Regions from separate parts of the Streptomyces camelliae genome, predicted to be linked through region 2. Evidence: predicted binding sites of a transcription regulator. Region 2 holds the regulator's gene; the other holds the start of a gene.
What was found. The regulator HspR, encoded in region 2, represses chaperone genes until heat shock. The targets are predictions, from matches to a motif close to TTGAGNNNNNNNNNCTCAA.

Region 1: the regulator HspR is predicted to act here: its motif matches at 2,692-2,710, upstream of lon (endopeptidase La).

Annotation. Positions count from the first base shown of each region.
Region 1 covers NZ_CP115300.1:3,152,169-3,159,535, forward strand. The annotation lists gene O1G22_RS14170 (serine/threonine-protein kinase) at 1-109, opposite strand, end outside; gene lon (endopeptidase La) at 243-2,669, opposite strand; gene O1G22_RS14180 (rhomboid-like protein) at 2,797-3,600, opposite strand; gene O1G22_RS14185 (spermine/spermidine synthase domain-containing protein) at 3,821-4,510, shown strand; gene O1G22_RS14190 (response regulator transcription factor) at 4,636-5,376, shown strand; gene O1G22_RS14195 (HAMP domain-containing sensor histidine kinase) at 5,373-6,497, shown strand; gene O1G22_RS14200 (multifunctional oxoglutarate decarboxylase/oxoglutarate dehydrogenase thiamine pyrophosphate-binding subunit/dihydrolipoyllysine-residue succinyltransferase subunit) at 6,811-7,367, shown strand, end outside.
Region 2 covers NZ_CP115300.1:4,324,765-4,332,131, forward strand. The annotation lists gene O1G22_RS19645 (hypothetical protein) at 1-30, opposite strand, end outside; gene O1G22_RS19650 (helix-turn-helix domain-containing protein) at 135-1,145, shown strand; gene O1G22_RS19655 (helix-turn-helix transcriptional regulator) at 1,168-2,157, shown strand; gene O1G22_RS19660 (helix-turn-helix transcriptional regulator) at 2,120-3,163, opposite strand; gene O1G22_RS19665 (sugar ABC transporter substrate-binding protein) at 3,267-4,373, opposite strand; gene O1G22_RS19670 (heat shock protein transcriptional repressor HspR) at 4,617-5,066, opposite strand; gene dnaJ (molecular chaperone DnaJ) at 5,072-6,244, opposite strand; gene grpE (nucleotide exchange factor GrpE) at 6,281-6,946, opposite strand; gene dnaK (molecular chaperone DnaK) at 6,943-7,367, opposite strand, start outside.

The DNA.
Region 1 (7,367 bases), 1.2 Mb from region 2:
TGGCCCGGTAGACGACGGCCATGCCACCGCGGCCGAGCTCGCGCTCCACCCGGTAGCCCGCGATCTCGGCCCCGATCAGGCCGGAGGGGCTCTTGGGGGGCCAACTCACGCCTGAATTCTATCGACCTGTGCCGGTATGCGGGTATGCGGGTATGACGACCGCACCGGGGATACAAGGGCGCATGGCGAAGGCCCGGGCCTCCCTCACGGGACCCGGGCCTCCGGCTATCCGGCCGCGTCCGTCACGCCGCGACCGGAATCTGCGGCGTCGCGCCGTTCTCGGCGGGCGCGAGCGCCAGCTCCAGGACCTGGCGGACGTCGGTCACGGTGTGGACGTCGAGCTTGTCCAGCACCTCGGCCGGGACGTCGTCCAGGTCGGGTTCGTTGCGCTTGGGGATGATCACGGTGGTCACCCCGGCACGCTGGGCGGCGAGCAGCTTCTGCTTCACTCCGCCGATCGGCAGCACGCGGCCGGTCAGCGAGACCTCGCCGGTCATCGCCACGTCCGTGCGGACCAGCCGGCCCGAGAGGAGGGACGCGAGGGCCGTCGTCATGGTGATGCCCGCGCTCGGGCCGTCCTTCGGGACCGCGCCCGCCGGGAAGTGGATGTGCACGCCCCGGTCCTTCAAGTCGGCGACCGGCAGCTCCAGTTCGGCACCGTGGCTGCGCAGGAAGCTCAGCGCGATCTGCGCCGACTCCTTCATCACGTCACCCAGCTGACCGGTGAGGGTCAGCCCCGCCGCACCCGTCTCCGGGTCGGCCAGGGACGCCTCCACGAAGAGGACGTCTCCGCCCGCTCCGGTGACCGCGAGGCCCGTCGCCACGCCGGGCACGGACGTACGGCGCTCGGCCGGGTCCTGGGCGGACTCGGGCACGTGGTGCGGACGGCCGAGGAGACCGCGCAGGTCCTCGTCCCGGACGGTGAACGGCAGCTCCCGCTCGCCGAGTTCGTGCTGGGCCGCGACCTTGCGGAGCAGGCGGGCGATCGAGCGCTCCAGGGTGCGGACGCCCGCCTCCCGGGTGTACTCGCCGGCCAGCTTGCGCAGCGCGCCCTCGTCGATCGTGACCTCGTCCGTGTCCAGGCCGGCCCGCTCCAGCTGGCGCGGGAGCAGGTGGTCCCGGGCGATGACGACCTTCTCGTCCTCGGTGTAGCCGTCGAGCCGGACGATCTCCATCCGGTCGGCGAGCGCCTCCGGGATGGCCTCCAGGACGTTGGCGGTGGCGAGGAAGACCACGTCCGACAGGTCGAGCTCGACCTCCAGGTAGTGGTCCCGGAAGGTGTGGTTCTGCGCGGGGTCCAGCACCTCCAGCAGGGCCGCGGCCGGGTCGCCGCGGAAGTCGGAGCCCACCTTGTCGATCTCGTCGAGCAGGACCACCGGGTTCATGGACCCGGCCTCCTTGACGGCGCGCACGATCCGGCCGGGCAGCGCGCCGACGTACGTACGCCGGTGGCCGCGGACCTCGGCCTCGTCACGGACGCCGCCGAGGGCGACGCGGACGAACTTACGGCCCATGGCGTGGGCCACACTCTCGCCCAAGCTGGTCTTTCCGACGCCAGGGGGCCCGACAAGCGCCAGTACGGCACCGCCGCGCCGGCCGCCGATGACGCCGAGGCCGCGCTCACCGCGCCGCTTGCGCACCGCCAGGTACTCGGTGATGCGCTCCTTCACGTCCTCCAGGCCCGCGTGCTCGGCGTCCAGGATCGCCTTGGCGCCCTGGATGTCGTACGCGTCCTCGGTGCGCTCGTTCCACGGCATCTCCAGCACCGTGTCCAGCCAGGTGCGGATCCACGACCCCTCGGGCGACTGGTCGCTGGACCGCTCCAGCTTGTCGACCTCCTTGAGCGCGGCCTCACGGACCTTCTCCGGCAGGTCGGCGGCCTCGACCCGGGCGCGGTAGTCGTCGGACTCCTCGCCCGCGTCCTTGGCATCGCCGTTCAGCTCGCGCAATTCCTTGCGGACGGCCTCCAGCTGACGGCGCAGCAGGAACTCGCGCTGCTGCTTGTCGACGCCCTCCTGGACGTCCTTGGCGATGGTCTCGGCCACGTCCTGCTCGGCGAGGTGGTCGCGGAGCGCCTGCGTGGCGAGCTTGAGCCGGGCCACCGGGTCGGCGGTCTCCAGCAGTTCGACCTTCTGTTCGATGGTGAGGAACGGCGAGTAGCCGGAGTTGTCGGCCAGCGCCGAGACGTCCTCGATCGCCTGGACCCGGTCCACGACCTGCCAGGCGCCGCGCTTCTTGAGCCAGTTGGTGGCGAGGGCCTTGTACTCCTTGACGAGGTCCGCGACCTGGCCCGGCAGCGGGTCCGGCACGGTCTCGTCGATGTTCGCGCCCTCGACCCACAGGGCGGCGCCGGGGCCGGTCGTACCGGCGCCGATCCGCACCCGGCCGCGGCCGCGGATCAGAGCCCCCGGGTCACCGTCGGCCAGCCGGCCGACCTGCTCGACCGTACCGAGCACACCGGTCTTGGCGTACGTGCCGTCGATGCGCGGCACCAGCAGCACCTTGGGCTTCCCGGGCGCCGACCGGGCGGCGGCCTGTGCGGCCTCCACCGCGGCTCGCACCTCGGCATCGCTCAGGTCCAGCGGAACCACCATGCCGGGCAGCACGACCTCGTCGTCGAGCGGCAGCACGGGCAGGACGAGCGTGAACGCCGTGGACTCAGCAGCCATGATCTCCCTTTCGGCAGTCAACTTGAGCTATGCCGACTCAACCTCTGGGCATGGGCTGGTGTTCCCCTTGCTTGTTCGCTGTGAGCGATCAGGGGATGACCGAGAGGTTCTCGCAGGTGAGAGGGGGTCAGATCGGCTGCGCCCAACGGCGCACCAGGGGCCAGCTCATGACCCCTGTCGTCAGAGCGATCAGATGGCCCCAGTCCGTCATCGGGTCCACGAACTCGGCCAGGTCGTTCAGGAGGAGGCCGGCGAACACGGTGAGGAGGGGCCAGCGGAGCCAGGGCTGGAGGAGGCCGGCCAGGGCGCCGATGCTGGCGGCGACACCGAAGCTGATGCCGTAGTCCAGGCGGTGCAGTGAGGTCTCCGGGAGGTGGCCGGCCAGGACGGCCAGGCCCACCGGGATCTCCGTCGCCAGCGTGGCCAGGACGTGCCCGGCGAGGAAGACACAGACCGCCCGTGCTCCGCCTATCCGCCGTTCCAGCGCGGTGAGCACCAGCACGAAGGCGGCCGAGTACGGCGAGAGGATCCCGCCCGCGATCCACAGCGCGCTCGCCAGGAGCACCACCGCGGGCGACTGCGCCAGGTGGGCGACGTCCGTGCTGGAGTCCTGGTAGAGCGTGTTCATCAGCCCGGGGTCGGCCACGGCCGCGATCACGGAGGTGACGGCCAGGACGGACGCGTAGGCGAAGGTGAAGGGCGTGCCGGCCGGGGTGGGCAGGAGGCGCAGCAGCCGTGCGGCGAGCGGGTTCGGACGGACCTCGACGGGGACGGGAGCCGGCGCCTGGGGCGTGGTGCCGCGCTGGCGGGGCATGCCGTCCAGCAGGGCGGCGAGCGCGGGAGCCGGGACGGCGGCGGTGCCGTCGGACAGGGGCGTGCCCGTCAGGGGCGGGGACGCGGCCGTCGCAGGGCCCGTCGCGGTCCGTTCCACGATGTGGCGCTCCTTCCGTTGCGCCCACCATTGGGGCTCGGCGAGCCGCGTGTCTATGACCGACGCCACGCGCGAGCCGATTCACAGCAACCTCTCACGCTGCGACGGCGTCCGCATCCCGGGGCCGCGCGTCGCACGAACGGGTGCCTCGCACCGGGAACGGCACCCCGTCACCCGCAATTCCCGTGAACGACAAGGCTCGTTCAAGCAAGATGGAAGCATGACTGCCGCCCACGACAGCTCCGTCGACTCCCCCGTGGTCCTCGACCGGCGGGACGGGCCGTACGGCGAGGTGGTGCTGCGCCGGCACGGGGCGCTGCTCCAGATCATCGCCAACGGGTGCTTCCTCATGGACACCTCGGACGGCCGCTCGGAACGGCTGCTGGTCGAGGCCGCGGCGGCCGTGCTGGACGGGCGGCCGGACCCGTCGGTGCTGATCGGGGGCCTCGGCGTCGGGTTCTCGCTCGCACACGCCGTCGCGGATCGGCGCTGGGGGCGGATCACCGTCGTGGAGCGCGAGCGGGCCGTGGTCGACTGGCACCGGGACGGGCCGCTCGGGGAGGTGTCGGCCGGGGCGCTCGGCGATCCGCGCACCGAGGTCGTGTGTGAAGACCTGGTGTCGTACGTCCGTGAGACATCGGACACGTTCGACGCACTGTGCCTGGACATCGACAACGGGCCGGGCTGGACCGTCACGGACGGCAACCAGAGCCTGTACACCGCGGCCGGACTCGCTTCCTGCGCAAGGGTGTTGAGACCGGGCGGGGTGCTGGCCGTGTGGTCGGCCCAGCCCTCTCCGGAATTTGAAGGAAGCTTGTGGAATGCCGGGTTCCAACAGGTGCGTACCGAAGAGGTGCCGGTTGCCCGGGGCGTTCCGGACGCCGTGCACCTCGCGGTCCGACCTGGATAGCGACAGCGCGGTGGATCCCCGTAGGGTGCTGCCCTGACGCGGATCATTCAACGGATCAACCATGCGTCGGACGCAGACATGGGATCACCCCACTGATTCCGGAAAGCAACAAGCAGGGGCGGGCGATGGAGCAGACACACACCTCCCAGAGCGGCGCGGCGACGAGCACCCCGGGCGCCCAGCGCCGGGTGCTGGTCGTCGAGGACGACCCCACGATCGTGGACGCCATCGCGGCCCGGCTTCGTGCCGAGGGATTTCTCGTGCAGACCGCGATGGACGGACCGGCCGCGGTCGACACGGCCGAGGCCTGGCAGCCCGACCTGCTGATCCTCGACATCATGCTGCCGGGCTTCGACGGCCTTGAGGTCTGCCGGCGGGTGCAGGCGCAGCGGCCGGTGCCGGTGCTGATGCTGACCGCGCGGGACGACGAGACGGACATGCTGGTCGGTCTCGGGGTCGGCGCGGACGACTACATGACCAAGCCGTTCTCGATGCGCGAGCTGGCGGCACGCGTGCACGTGCTGCTGCGCCGGGTGGAGCGGGCGGCCCTCGCCGCCACCACGCCCCGCTCCGGCATCCTGCGCCTCGGCGAGCTGGAGATCGACCACGCGCAGCGCCGGGTCCGGGTGAAGTCCGAGGACGTCCATCTGACGCCCACCGAGTTCGACCTGCTGGTCTGCCTGGCGAACACCCCGCGCGCGGTGCTCTCCCGGGAGCAGCTGCTGGCCGAGGTGTGGGACTGGGCGGACGCCTCCGGTACCCGTACCGTCGACAGCCACATCAAGGCGCTGCGCCGGAAGATCGGCGCCGAGCGGATCCGTACGGTGCACGGCGTGGGCTACGCCCTGGAGACGCCGACCCCGTGAGCGGCGACGGGCGCCAGGCCGCACGGAGGAACCCCGGGACCCTCGGCGAGGAGCCCTGGGGCGGCGTACGCCCGTTCTCGATCAAGACCAAGCTGGGTGCGCTGGTCGTCATCTCGGTGCTGATCACCACCGGCCTGTCGATGATCGCGGTGCAGACCAAGACCGAGCTGCGCTTCATCACGGTCTTCTCGATGATCGCCACGCTGCTGATCACGCAGTTCGTGGCGCACTCGCTGACCATGCCGCTGGACGAGATGAACACGGTGGCGCGGTCGATCTCGCAGGGCGACTACACGCGCCGGGTGCGCGAGAACCGCCGGGACGAGCTGGGCGACCTGGCCGAGACGATCAACGTCATGGCCGACGAGCTGGAGGCACAGGACCGGCAGCGCAAGGAACTGGTCGCGAACGTCTCCCATGAGCTGCGCACGCCCATCGCCGGGCTGCGCGCGGTGCTGGAGAACATCGTCGACGGGGTCACCGAGGCCGACCAGGAGACCATGCGCACGGCCCTGAAGCAGACCGAGCGCCTCGGCCGGCTGGTGGAGACCCTGCTGGACCTGTCCCGGCTGGACAACGGCGTCGTACCGCTGAAGATGCGGCGCTTCGAGGTGTGGCCGTATCTGTCGGGCGTGCTGAAGGAGGCCAACATGGTCGCCTCGGCGCGGGCGGGCATCGCCTCCGGCTCCGGCAGTCACACCCGTACCGACGTCCACCTCCACCTGGACGTCTCCCCGCCGGAGCTGACCGCGCACGCGGACCCCGAGCGCATCCACCAGGTCGTCGCCAACCTGATCGACAACGCGGTCAAGCACAGCCCGCCGCACGGCCGGGTCACGGTGAAGGCGCGGCGCGGGCCGCAGCCGGAGTCGCTGGAGCTGGAGGTCCTGGACGAGGGCCCGGGCATTCCGCGCTCGGAGTGGCACCGGGTCTTCGAGCGTTTCAACCGGGGCGCGGTGACCCGGCCGCACGGTCCGGGCAGCGACGGCGGTACGGGGCTCGGGCTGGCGATCGCCCGCTGGGCGGTGGATCTGCACGGCGGCCGGATCGGTGTGGCCGAATCCGATCGCGGCTGCCGGATCATCGTCACCCTTCCGGGACTGACTTCCCTCCCTGGTTGACGTACAGTCCGAACCGGAAGCACAAGATCCACGCCGCTCGGCGCTGCTGAGGCGCAGCTGGACACGTGTGATCAGGGACAGGCCCGCGCCACCCGTCGAACGAAGGCGCGCCGGGCCCGGACCGGCGCACCCTCACACGCCTTCCCGCATCCGGAACCACGCTTGTTTCCCGCCATATCAAGCCCTGAAACAAGATTTCCAATGTGACTTACGCGACGATGACCTTGCTCGACCTGACCTTCCCGGCCACAGAGGCGTAGCCTTTATTCCCGCTGTCCATCACCTTGTGAAGCGGAAGAGGGCGGTTGCCGCCGTGTCGCCACAGTCCCCCAGTAACCCGAGCGTCTCCACCGACGACCAAGCCGGGAAGAACCCCGCTGCCGCGTTCGGTCCGAACGAGTGGCTCGTCGACGAGATCTATCAGCAGTACCTCCAGGACCCGAATTCGGTAGACCGTGCCTGGTGGGACTTCTTCGCCGATTACAAGCCGGGTGCACCTGCCACCCCGGCTCCGGCGGGTACTGCGGCCGCGGGGGCCGCAGGGACCACCACCACGGCCCCGCAGGCCCAGCCCGCGGCCCCTGCCCCGCAGGCCGCCGCTGCGCCGGCTCCGGCCGCTCCGAAGCCCGCCGCGGCCCCCGCCCCGGCACCCGCTCCCGCGGCCCAGGCCGCGGCTCCGGCCCCGGCCAAGCCGGCGCAGCCCGCACAGGCGCCCGCTCAGCCGAAGCCGGCCGCCGCTCCGGCCGCCGCGGCCCCCGAGGGCCCGGAGCTGATCACGCTGCGCGGCCCGGCCGCCGCGGTCGCGAAGAACATGAACGCCTCGCTGGAGCTGCCGACGGCCACCTCGGTCCGCGCGGTCCCGGTGAAGCT
Region 2 (7,367 bases):
AAGTACCGAGCGAAGCAGTCTCTTGCCCATAGTCGGCTTCGTCCTCACTTGAAGGTCCCCTCTTCCCCCGTCCAGTACGACGATGGCTCATTCGAGCACGTCATGACCACATAATCGATGCATCATGTTCCTGCATGTTCAGGACCCTGGGGGGTGGAGATTTGGGAACGAATCGGGATAAAGCTACACATCCCCATGCGGTGACTGAGATGTGCGAGGAAGGTGGCCGTCTCTACGCCGATGCCCTGCGCGCCGGACGTATCGCCCGAACAGAGGTGGAATCCGCCCCCTGCCTGCTGGAGTTCGCCCTCCTGCACCCCGATCCCGACGATTCGGAGTGGCTGCGCCCGCTGCCCGCGCCCGTGGCCCTGGCCCAGCGGCTCAGCCCCCTGGAACGGGAGATCGCGGAGCGCAGGCGACTGTCCATCCAACTTGCCGATACATTCGAGCCGTTCATGATGCTCAGCAGTCGCATGGCGGCCACCGCGGATTCCATCACCGTGCTGGAGGGCGGGGAGCGCATCAACGCGGCGCTGAACCTGGCCACCACGCAGTGCCAGACGGAGGTGCTCACCGTCCAGCCGAGCGACCGGCTGTCCGAGAAGAACCTCCTGCGGGGCCTCGAACGCGACAGACCGCTCATCGAGCGCGGGGTCCGCATCCGCACGCTGTACCAGCACACCGCCCGGTACAACCCGGAGAAGCTCGCCTACGTCGCCCAGCTGGCCAACGGCAAGGCGGAGTACCGCACGGTCGACGAACTGGTGGAGCGGCTCATCATCTGCGACGAGACCGTCGCCTTCATCCCCACCCGGGACGACCAGCAGGTCGCCCTGGAGGTGCGCCAGCCGGGCCTGGTCCGCTACCTGATCAAGGTGTTCGAGTTCATGTGGGACCGGGCGGTTCCGCTGAGCGCCGGCGGCCGGTACGAGACCGCGCCCGACGGCATCACCGAGATCCAGCACTCCATCGCCAAGCTCCTGGTCGAGGGCCACGTCGACGAGGCCATAGCCCGCCGCCTCGGCATGAACGTCCGCACCTGCCGCGCCCACATCGCCAAGCTCGCGCAGGCCCTGGGCAGCGGCAGCCGCGCCCAGCTCGGCTACCTCATCGCCCAGTCCGGCATGCTCGACCGGGACCGGTGACGAACCCACGACAGGAGGCCCATTGAGTGGGGCACCGCACCCGCAGCACGGACCCGAAGAGCTGTGTACGGCAGGTACGGAGCTGTACGAACGCGCCCTGCGCGAGGGGCGGCTCAGCCGTGTGGAAGCAGAGCCGGCACCCTGTCTGCTGGCCTTCGGGCTGCTTCAGCCGGCCATCGCGGACCTGGACCGGCTCGAACCCGTCCCCGCGGCCGTCGCCCTGCAGGAACTGCTGCGCACCTCCGCGGAACGCATCGCCGACGAACGCCGGCGGGAGACCCGGCTCGCCCGGGCCTTCGAGCCGTTGCTGCGCGCCGGCGCCGACCCCACCGCTGCCGTCGGTGAGACACCGGACATCCGCGTCCACAGCGGCCCCGACAGGATCAACTCGGCCATCTCCCACGCCATGGCCGACGCCTCCGCGGAGCTGCTGACCATCCAGCCGCACGTCGCGCACACCACTCTGCCGCTCGAACGACGGGCCCTCTCCCTCGACCGCGACCAGGCCCTGCTCGACCGGGGCGGCCGTATCCGCACCCTCTACCAGCACACGCTGCGTCACGCGCCCACCGTCCACAGCCGGTACGAACTGCTGCGGGGCGATGCGCAGGCCCGCACCCTCAACGAAGTCACCGAGCGGCTGATCGTCGTCGACCGCGGCATCGCCTTCATCCCCGCGAACAAGGACCGCACGCTCGCCCTGGAAATCCGTGTCCCGGCCCTGGTCGACTACTTCGTGACCGTCTTCGACCGGTTCTGGCACCTGGCCACCCCCCTGTACCCGCGGACTCCCCAGCAGCCGTCCGTGGGCGGCATCACCCCCCGTCAGCGTGCCATCGCCACCCTCCTCATCGAGGGCCACACCGACGCCGCCATCGCCGAACGCCTCGGCATGAACATCCGCACCGCCCGCCTCCACATCGCCAAACTCGCCGCCACCCTCGGCAGCGACAGCCGGGCGCAGCTCGGCTACCTCATCGCACGGTCGGGGATGGTGGATCGGGAGCCGTGAGCGCGGTCGCCGAGACGGCGGAGGGGCGGCCGTCCAGGCCCACCTGGGCTATGCGGACGCCCAGCTGGGTACGGCTGGCCGCGCCCAGGGTCTCCGAGAGGCGGGCGATGTGGGCGCGGCAGGTGCGCACGCTGATGCCGAGGCGCTCGGCGATCACCGCGTCCTGGTGGCCCTCCGCCAGCAGCGCCGCGATGGACTGCTCGCGGTGGGAGATGCCCTCGATGCCCGTGTCGGGGAGCGGGGCCGTCAGCGGGATCGCCAGGCGCCAGAGCCGTTCGAAGACCGTGACCAGGTATCCCACCAGCGCCGGGTGGCGCAGTTCCAGGGCCATCGTGCGGTCCGCGTTGGCCGGGATGAACGCCACCGTGCGGTCGAAGAGGATCAGCCGGTCGATGACCTCGTCCAGGGTGCGGGCCTCCACCGTGTCGCCCATCAGCTCCAGGTAGTTCAGCAGGCCCTGGCCGTGGCGGGCCACGTGCGTGTAGAGGTCGCGCATGCGGACACCCCTGCCGCGCAGGGCCAGGGCGCGGTGCAGGCCCTCGGTGAGTTCCGCCTCGCGGCGGATGCCGCCCGGCTGCACGGTGAGCACCTCGGTGGTGCACGCCTCGGTCGCCTCGTCCATGGCCGCCTGGATCCGGGACAGGCCGTCCAGGACCCGGATGGCGCTGCCCTCGGCCGGGGCCGCCAGCGCGTGCAGCTGCCGGCCGAGACCGGCGTACCACTCGAACGCGGCCACCGCCGAGCCCACCCGGCGCTGGCTCGCGCTGACCTCGTCGTAGACCCCGCGCAGCAGCCGGGTCATGACCTCCTGCGGGGAGGTCGGCACCAGCCAGTCCATGTCGTCGGGGTCCGGGTGCAGCAGGGCCAGTTCCAGCAGGCAGGGCACCTGCTCGACGTCAGTGCGGGACACCCGCCCGCGCCGTACGGCCCGGGAATACACCCGGTCGCCGGCCGCGCACAGTCGGTCGGCGCCGTGTGGATGCTCCTCCGCCCCGCGCCCGGCCATCGCCCATTTCACCCCCGGTGTGCTGCCACTTCCGCAGCGCAACTATGCGGCGGCGCCGACCGGGTCCGCAACACGGCTCACCCCTCACCCCGGGGTGTGCGCCTCACTTCAGGCCGACCTGGGCGCACTCCGCCTTGTACTTGGCGGTGCAGATGTCGCCCACCGTGTAGATGCCGTCCGCGATGACCGTGGACTTGATGTTGCTCTTGGTCAGGGCGACCGGCTGGATCAGCTTGGCCGGGATGCTCTTGGTGGTGGGGCTGTCGACCTTGTCCTGGGTGAGGGCGTCGAACTGGATGTCCTTGCCCTGGACCTTGGCGACGGCCATCTGGGCCGCGGCCTGCGCCTCGTCCGGGTAGGACTTGTAGACACTCATGTACTGCTCGTCGTTCAGGATCCGCTGGACCGCGTCGAGTTCCGCGTCCTGGCCGGTGATCGGGGGCAGGCTGGTGACGCCGGCCGCCTTCAGGGCCTTGATGACGCCGCCCGCCATGCCGTCGTTGGCGGAGTAGACCGCGGCGATGTTGTTCTTGCCGATCTCGCCGATCGCCTTGGCCATGTTGGCCTCGGCCGTCTCCGGCTTCCACTTGAGGGTGTCGTACGACGCCGCGATCGTCACCTTGCCGTTCAGCTCGGAGAGCGCGCCCTCCTTGAACTGCTTGGCGTTGGGGTCGGTGGGCGAGCCGTTGATCATGACGATCTTCTCGGAGGTGTCGACGTGCGAGCCGAGCGCCTCCAGCAGAGAGCGGCCCTGCACCTCGCCGACCAACTCGTTGTCGAAGGAGACGTACGCGTCGATCGGGCCCTCGGCGAGCCGGTCGTAGGCGATGACCGGGATGCCCGCGTCCTTGGCCTTCTGCACCTCGCCGGCGATCGCGTGCGCGTCGACCGCGTCGAGCAGGATGACGTCGACCTTGTCGTCGATCATCTTCTGCATCTGCTGGTTCTGCTGCGAGGCGTCCGTGTCGGCGTTGGCGTAGTCGACCTTGCCCTGGTTCTTGGTGAGTTCGGCGACCTGGGACTTGATGATGGGGTAGTCGAACTTGTCGTACCGGGTGTTCGCCTTCTCCGGCAGCAGCAGACCCACCGTGAGGTCGTTGCCCTTGCTCGGGCTCGCGCTCGCGCTGTCCCCCGTCGCTCCCAGCATGCCGCAGCCGGCGAGCGAGAGGGTCATCGTGGTGGCGGCCACGGATATGGCGATACGACGCATGCGGGGGCTCACTTCAAGTGCGTTCCGGACGTGGTGGCTCCTATAGGACCCAGGTGTCTGAAAAGACAACGCGGCGGCCACACCTGGCGTCAAGCGGAACTACTTAACGAGTGCGCAACACCACGCACAGCTGACCCTGTGAAGGGGGAGCGGAATCACCTTCAAACGCCCTTTACGGACCCTCCATTCAACGGGAGTTCATGAGAAGGCAAAAAAGGGGCCCGGAATCCGGGCCCCTTTCGGTCAGTCGTTGTGCTGCCGTTTCGGCCGCCACACCACCAGCGCGCTGGTCTGCTGCACCTCCTGGTACGGCACCAGGTCGCGGCGGTAGGAGGCGTGCACGGCGGCCTCGCGCTGCTGCATCGCGGCCGCCGCGCCGTCCAGGGCCGCCTCCAGCTCCGCGACGCGGGACTGGAGCGCGGCGACCTGGTTCTCCAGTTCGATGATGCGCTTGATGCCGGCCAGGTTGATGCCCTCGTCCTGCGACAACTGCTGGACGGTGCGCAGCAGTTCGATGTCGCGGGCCGAGTAGCGGCGGCCCCGCCCGGCGGTCCGGTCCGGTGAGACCAGACCCAGGCGGTCGTACTGGCGCAGCGTCTGCGGGTGGAGTCCGGAGAGCTGGGCCGCCACCGAGATGACGTAGACCGGGGTCTCCTCGGTCAGTTCATACGGGTTACGCCGACGGCCGTCCATCACTCTCAGTCTCCCTTCGCGGCCTCGAACAGCTCCGCCCGCGGGTCCTCGTCCGCGGTCGCCTCGCGATACGCCTCCAGTGCGTCACGAGCCTTCCCCGACAGGTCCTTCGGGACACGCACCTCGACGGTGACCAGCAGGTCGCCTCGGGTGCCGTCCTTGCGGACCGCGCCCTTGCCCCGGGCGCGCATCGTGCGGCCGTTCGGGGTGCCGGGCGGGAGCTTCAGGGTGACGGCGGGGCCGCCGAGCGTCGGCACCCGCACCTCGCCGCCGAGGGCCGCCTCGGCGAACGTCACCGGGACGGTGACGGTGAGGTTGTCGTCCTTGCGGCCGAACACCGGGTGCGCGCCGACGTGAACCATCACGTACAGGTCGCCCGCAGGTCCGCCCCGCTCGCCGGGCGCGCCCTTGCCGCGCAGCCGGATCCGCTGCCCGTCGGTCACCCCGGCCGGGATACGGACCTGCATCGTGCGCGACGACTTCGCGCGGCCGCTGCCCTTGCACTCCAGGCAGGGGTGCTCGGCGATCAGGCCGCGCCCCTTGCAGTCGGGGCAGGGGTCGGTGAGCGAGAACCCGCCGCCCGAGCCCCGCGCGACCTGGCCGGTGCCGACGCAGGTCGGGCACACGCGCGGTGTGCCGTTCTTGTCGCCGGTGCCCGAACAGGCCTTGCAGGGCGCCTGGGAGGACATCCTGAGGGGCACCGTGGCGCCCTCGATGGCCTCCGTGAAGCTCAGCGTGACCTCGGTGTCGATGTCCTGGCCGCGGCGCGGCTGGGTACGTGTCGTCCCCGTGCCGCCGCGGTTGAACAGGCCCCCGAAGACGTCACCGAGTCCGCCGCCGAAGCCTCCGCCCTGGGTGGTCGTGCCGCCTCCGAAGAGGTCGCCCAGGTCGAAGTTGAAGGAGCCGCCGCCGGCGCCCGGTCCGGGGCGGAAGCCGCCGTTGCCGAACAGGGCGCGTGCCTCGTCGTACTCCTTGCGCTTCTTGGGGTCGCCGAGTATGTCGTTCGCCTCGGAGATCTCCTTGAAGCGCTCCTCGGCCTTGGCGTTGCCCTTGTTGGCGTCCGGGTGGAACTCGCGGGCGAGCTTCCGGTACGCCTTCTTGATCTCGGCCTCGGTGGCGTCCTTGGGGACGCCGAGGACCTTGTAGTAGTCCTTCTCGATGAAGTCCTTGGTGCTCATCCCCGACGTCCCTCCTTCCTGTCTGCGGTGATTACGTCAGCCCTCCTCCGGGCCACCGTTCTCCTTGTCGTCGGCCTTCTTCGCCTCGGTCTTCTTCTCCTCGGCGCCCTCGGCCTTGACGGTCTGCGCACCCGGCTGGGGCTCGGCGACGGCCACCCGCGCGGGGCGGATGGTGCGCTCGCCGATGCGATACCCGGGCTGCAGGATCGCCACGCAGGTCGTCTCCGTGACGTCCGGCGCGTAACTGTGCATCAGGGCCTCGTGGATCGTCGGGTCGAAGGGCTCGCCCTCCTTGCCGAACTGCTGCAGGCCCATCTTGGCCGCGACGGTCTCCAGCGACTCGGCCACCGACTTGAAGCCGCCGACCAGCTCGCCGTGTTCCCGTGCGCGGCCGATGTCGTCGAGCACGGGCAGGAGCTCGGTCAGGAGGTTCGCGATGGCGATCTCCTTGACCGCGATCCGGTCACGCTCGACCCGGCGGCGGTAGTTCTGGTACTCGGCCTGGAGGCGCTGGAGGTCCGTCGTGCGCTCGCTGAGCGCGGTGCGCACCTGGTCCAGCTGGGCCACCAGACCCACATCTGCGGTTCCGTCCCCGGCCGGGGCCGCCCCCTCCTTGGGGGCGGCCTTCGACTCGGCGTCGTCGGGGGTCGCGCCGGAGGGGACGTCGGGCTTCTCCTCGAAGCCCGGGGTCTCCTCCGTCACGCGGCACCGTCCTTGCGCTCGTCGTCCACGATCTCGGCGTCGACGACGTCGTCGTCAGCCTTGGCACCACCGGCGGTGGCACCCTCCGGGCCACCGGCCTGCGCGGCCTGGGCGTCGGCGTACATGGCCTGGCCGAGCTTCTGCGAGACGGCCGCGACCTTCTCGGTGGCCGTGCGGATCTCGGCGGTGTCCTCGCCCTTGAGCTTCTCCTTCAGCTCGGCGACGGCGGCCTCGACCTCGGTCTTGATCTCGCCCGGGACCTTGTCCTCGTTGTCCTTGAGGAACTTCTCCGTCTGGTAGACGAGCTGCTCGCCCTGGTTGCGGGTCTCGGCGGCCTCGCGGCGGCGGTGGTCCTCCTCCGCGTACTGCTCGGCCTCCTGGCGCATCCGGTCGACCTCGTCCTTCGGCAGCGAGGAGCCGC